DNA from 2 places in the Arthrobacter sp. BL-252-APC-1A genome. Region 2 is predicted to be linked to the other one. Evidence: riboswitches for the same ligand, from Rfam matches in the RefSeq annotation. Region 2 holds a riboswitch; the other holds the start of a gene.
The links. Region 2 has a riboswitch for cyclic di-AMP ahead of FYJ28_RS17535 (NlpC/P60 family protein). Riboswitches for the same ligand answer to the same signal wherever they lie in the genome.
Positions count from the first base shown of each region.

Region 1: another riboswitch for cyclic di-AMP. It lies ahead of FYJ28_RS01375 (LysM peptidoglycan-binding domain-containing protein); the one in region 2 lies ahead of FYJ28_RS17535 (NlpC/P60 family protein).

Region 1 covers NZ_VULS01000001.1:286,405-288,843, reverse strand. The annotation lists gene FYJ28_RS01380 (MBL fold metallo-hydrolase) at 1-220, opposite strand, end outside; cyclic di-AMP (ydaO/yuaA leader) riboswitch at 552-725, shown strand; gene FYJ28_RS01375 (LysM peptidoglycan-binding domain-containing protein) at 729-1,634, shown strand; gene FYJ28_RS01370 (CarD family transcriptional regulator) at 1,962-2,439, shown strand, end outside.
Region 2 covers NZ_VULS01000003.1:476,608-479,046, reverse strand. The annotation lists gene FYJ28_RS07325 (metal-dependent transcriptional regulator) at 1-113, shown strand, start outside; cyclic di-AMP (ydaO/yuaA leader) riboswitch at 199-410, shown strand; gene FYJ28_RS07320 (M23 family metallopeptidase) at 412-1,179, shown strand; cyclic di-AMP (ydaO/yuaA leader) riboswitch at 1,305-1,461, shown strand; gene FYJ28_RS17535 (NlpC/P60 family protein) at 1,466-2,272, shown strand; gene FYJ28_RS07310 (NlpC/P60 family protein) at 2,309-2,439, shown strand, end outside.

The DNA.
Region 1 (2,439 bases), on a different contig from region 2:
GCAGATGCGTCAGGATGATGTCCCTAACGTCTCCGAATGAACCCCCCAGCGCTTCCACCGCCTCAGCAATTCCCGACTCAGCGTCGGGCATTCCTGTGTCAATGACCACAATCCCTCCGGGTTGCGCCACGGCATAGCAGCGAACATCCATAACCATGGGATCAGGACCGGCAACGCCGGCCGGAATGACGATCTCGCGGACGATTTCCTGGACTGGCAAGCGGACTCCGCTGCCACTGGGTTCCTGAACCACAACCGCTCTCCTTCGCCGGAATACGGGGGTACTTAAGGGTAGTCCTGATCGATGGAACCGCCACCCTGTGCAGCAAAACGCGGAGTGTGCGGGCGGTTTAGAAATGTGGATCGCAGACCGCCGCCGGGCTGGTAGTCCTGTGCCGCATGTGACTGAGGAAGACAGCAGGCTGTCTATTAGCATGGTGATCCAAACAACACAATGGCAACACGCCGCCGTTACCGAATTGCAACCAAGATGAATTTCCGTGTAGTGTCCTTGGCATGCCGCAAACCTGATGCGGCGCCCCCAGGCTCGTTACCTAACTCTGCCGCTTGCCCGGGGTCCCTTTTGCACTACGACGGCAGGGGCGGGGGAACCAATTTTTTGGGTCCTTTGAATCCTTGGGGTTAAGCCGACCGGATGAGACCGGCGGCCGGGTGACTCCCATCCGAACCCGACAGCTCACCTCGCAGGTATAGGGAGAGGTAATACCTTGTCTTCTAAGAATCGCGGACGTCACTGCGCTGAGTCCAGCATCTGGACCACCATCGCAAAAGCAGCACCGGGCAAAGCCCGCACCGTTACCGGCACCGCAGCAGCGGTTGTGGCAGGCTCCGGCCTGATGTTCGGCATGGCAGCTCCGGCCCAGGCCGGCGTCGTTGCCAATGACACAGCCGCCCCGGCTGCAGCAGCCAGCTTCGTTGCTCCCGTGGCAGAAACCGTCGCGGCACCGGCAGCCGAAACCGCTGCCCCCGCTGCGGCAACCACCCACACCGTAGTCTCCGGCGACACCCTCGGTGAAATCGCCGCCGCTTATGGAGTCAGCCTTGACAGCGTCTTTGCGCTGAACGGACTGGGAATGGAATCCATCATCTACCCGGGTGACGTGATCACTGTCTCCGGTGAGGCTGCAGCTGCCCCGGCTCCCGCCGCCTACACCGCGCCGGTGGAAACTTACACCGCTCCGGTCGAAGCCGCTGCTCCGGCCGCCGCCTACACCGACCCGGGAACCTACACCGACTACAGCAACGTCACCACCCAGGCCGCTGTTCCCGCCGCAGCACCCGCTGCAGCGTCAGGCACCGGCGCGATCATGCTCAGCTCTGCCTACGCCCAGCTGGGCGCCATGCAGGACTGCACCATCCTCGTCGAGCAGGCACTGCGTGCAGCAGGCCACTCGGTGGGCGACCTGGCACCGGCACAGCTGGCCGCCTACGGCACCCCGGTATCCAACCCGCAGCCGGGTGACATGATCTACTACGCCAACGGCGGAGCAGGTGTCCCTCACATCGCCATCTACATCGGCGACGGCCAGGCCATCCACAGCGGAATGAACGGCAACCAGACCGTTATCGCCACCGCCAACCTCGGCTCCGGCCCCGTCTACTACCGCGCATAGTCCGCGCAGCCGGGCGCGCTGGCACCCAGCCGCCTGCACCGAAGTGCCCTTCCCGGAACCGGGAGGGGCACTTCGGGTTTAACCGCCTTACGAACCGGACGGGATTGGCACGCACACCGGTACATCGGCCGAAGACATGAAATAATGGAAACTGCCAGACTCGCGGCTGCCGGAACCTTCACCCATGTGCTGGTACCGCATCCGCGCTTCCGTCACGATTGCCCAGCACGCCCGGGCGGGTGGCGGGACGACCGTCCCCCGAGCGCCTTTCCAACCGGGCCGCCGCGGATGTCGGGTCAGGTATCGACGCAGCCAGAGGTAACCACATTGACGTTTAACGTAGGCCAAACCGTAGTCCACCCCCACCACGGTCCCGCAGCAATTCTCCGTCTCGCCACACGTAAAGTGCGCGGCGAGGAGATGGAGTACCTCGTACTGGAGGTTCAGGCCAACAAGCTTGAGGTGTGGGTGCCCATGGCCAAAGCCGCAGAAGTTGGGCTTCGTCCGGTGCTGAACGGCCCGGAACTCCAGAAACTCATGGAAGTGCTGAAGGCCGGCGCAGACGCCGAAGAGACCCAGTGGTCCCGCCGCTTCAAGGAAAACACCGAGCTGCTGGCCAGCGGCAACATCACAGACGTAGCCAGGGTGGTCCGCAACCTGACGCTCAGGTCCCTGGACAAGGGACTTTCGCACGCTGAGCGGGACATGCTCAGGCATGCCCGCCGTCCGCTGCTCACGGAGATTTCCCTCTCGCTCGGCGTAAGCGAGGATGAAGCATCCGCTGTTCTTGACGGCGTGTGGTCGG
Region 2 (2,439 bases):
CTGCCGAGGTTGTGGGAGGCTACGTCTCAGTCCGCGTCCCGGGGATCGAAGGCGCCCTTGAGCTTCCCGCTGAAGTCGCTTCGCACGTGTTTGTCTCCGCCTCCGGTTCGTGACCTTCCGCCGCTGAAGGTAACGGAATGGTATCTTTCAGGCTTTTTCCCCTATAGTGGCTTCTGACTACAGCAACAACACCGTTAACCGGTCCAACAGCCTAACCCTGCCACTGGACCGCAGGTGCCACCGTTCGCGGGCAGGGGCGGAGGACCCAACAACCGGCAGCCCAGCTGCCTTGGGGTGAAGCCTCCGAGCACCACAGGAACATCCAGGACTGGATATCCCTGTGCGTCGGGGGCCGAGTTTCTCTACTCGAATCCGACAGCTAACTTCGCAGGCTTGTAGAGAGGGAACCACTTGTCGAAGCATGCTGCTTCGGGCAGGCGCAGGGCCGAATCACCGGCCATGGAACTGCGCCCACGCACCGCTAACCGGTCCGCCGGCAGGCGCCGCGCCGAACCTGCCCACCGCCCACTGGGCGGTTCCGCCCAGAAATTTGCCATCACCGCTGCGGCTTCCGGACTCGTCCTCACCGTCGTAATGCCTACGACGGCGGCCGCCACGGACCCCGTCATGGAACCGGAGCCCACAGCAGCGGAGATGCCGGTCTCGGCTGATCCGGATGCGGTCCTGTCCTTTGACCGGGCGGCGCTGACTTCCAAGTTCGATCCCGACGCCAAGCTTCGCGGGCTGACTGTCGCAGGGGCGGACGTCATCCCGGCTGCGGCCAAGGGGACGCTGGCCAACCCGCTGGACTCCGAGCCCGTCCAGACCTCCGCTTTCGGTTACCGGGTCAGCCCGATCACCGGCGCAGCCGGAGAGCTGCACACGGGTCAGGACTACGCGGCAGCCTGCGGGACCGAGGTGACCGCCGCCGCTGCCGGGACTGTGAAGTCGGCCGGCTGGCATCCGTACGGTGGCGGAAACCGTGTTGTTCTCGACCACGGCAACGGAGTGGAGACGACCTATAACCATCTCTCCGCCATGAGCGTCTCGGTAGGCGACACCGTGGAGCGCGGACACCTTGTTGGCGCCAGCGGAAGCACCGGCGCATCGACGGGATGCCACCTGCACTTCGAAGTACTCGTAAATGGCACTCCAGTCGACCCCCTGGCCTGGTTGTGACCGCCGCAATACCCTTTCGTGACCTGAGCGTGACATTTCAGTGATGTTGTTATATTCTCGTCACCGTGCCTGATTCGCCAAAGATCAGGCACTCTCGAACAGATAGCCGAGCTCTGCCACTGTCCGAGATCCGTTCGCAAAATCGCATGGCAGAGGCGGGGGAACCAATTTCGGGTTTCGCAAGAAGCCCTAGGGGTTAAGTTGCCGGACTTAGCAGTCCAGCAACCGGGTGACTCCCATCCGAATCCGACAGCTCACCTCGTAGGCATTGGGAGAGGCAAAAACTGTGTCATCAGTCAATTCTGGCCGCCGTCGTGCAGCCACCCCGCAGGTAAGCACGCTTACCGCACTGTCCAAGGCCGTAACCGCTAACGCAGGTTCGGTAGGCCGCCAGGCAGCCGTCGTCGTCGCAGCTTCCGGCCTTGTTCTGGCCGCCGGCATGCCGGCCCAGGCAGCTCCGGTTTCCACCGATCGGCAGGCTCTCGAAGCCACCCCCCTCAACGTTGTGACCTCGAACGGAACCGTCACGGTTTCCGAGCAGGCACCCTTCGAACTTCCGGTCCAGCCGCTGGCCGGCTCCCTCTCCGGAGCCGAGACCCGCGCACAGATCGCCGCCGCAGAGCAGGCAGCAGCCGAAGAAGCAGCAGCTGTTGCTGCCGCTGCCCAGCAGGAGGCCGTAGCCGCTGCTGAGGTGGCTGCCCAGCAGACCGCCGCTGCCCCGGCTCAGGCCGCCGGCAACGTCACCACCGCATCTTCCGCTCCCGCAGCGCCCGAGGTTGGCGCCAGCGGCGTCGCCGCCGGGCTCGTCGCCTCCGCCTACGCCCAGATCGGCGTTGCCCAGGACTGCACCGCCATGGTTGAGAACGCTCTGCGTTCGGTTGGCAAGTCCGTTGGCGACCTCGCACCGGGCCAGTTCTTCGCCTTCGGCGCAGTTGTTGGCAGCCCGCAGGCCGGCGACCTCGTTATCACCGGCGGCCACGTAGCTATCTACGTAGGCAACGGCCAGGTCATCAGCGGTGGCCTCAACGGCATGAACACCGGTCTGCACTCCCTGTCTGATCTTCCCGGCGCAAGCTTCGTCCGCGTCAGCTGACGCTCAGTTGCCAGAACCAACGGAGAAAACCCCTAAATGACCACGTCAACTGAGCGTGCGCGCCACCGCGCGCCTGTACAGCGCAACAACTCCCTGTCCGCCCTTGCTGACGCTGTCAGCAGTGCCGGCAACGTTGGCCGCCAGGCAGCCGTCATTGCGGCCGCTTC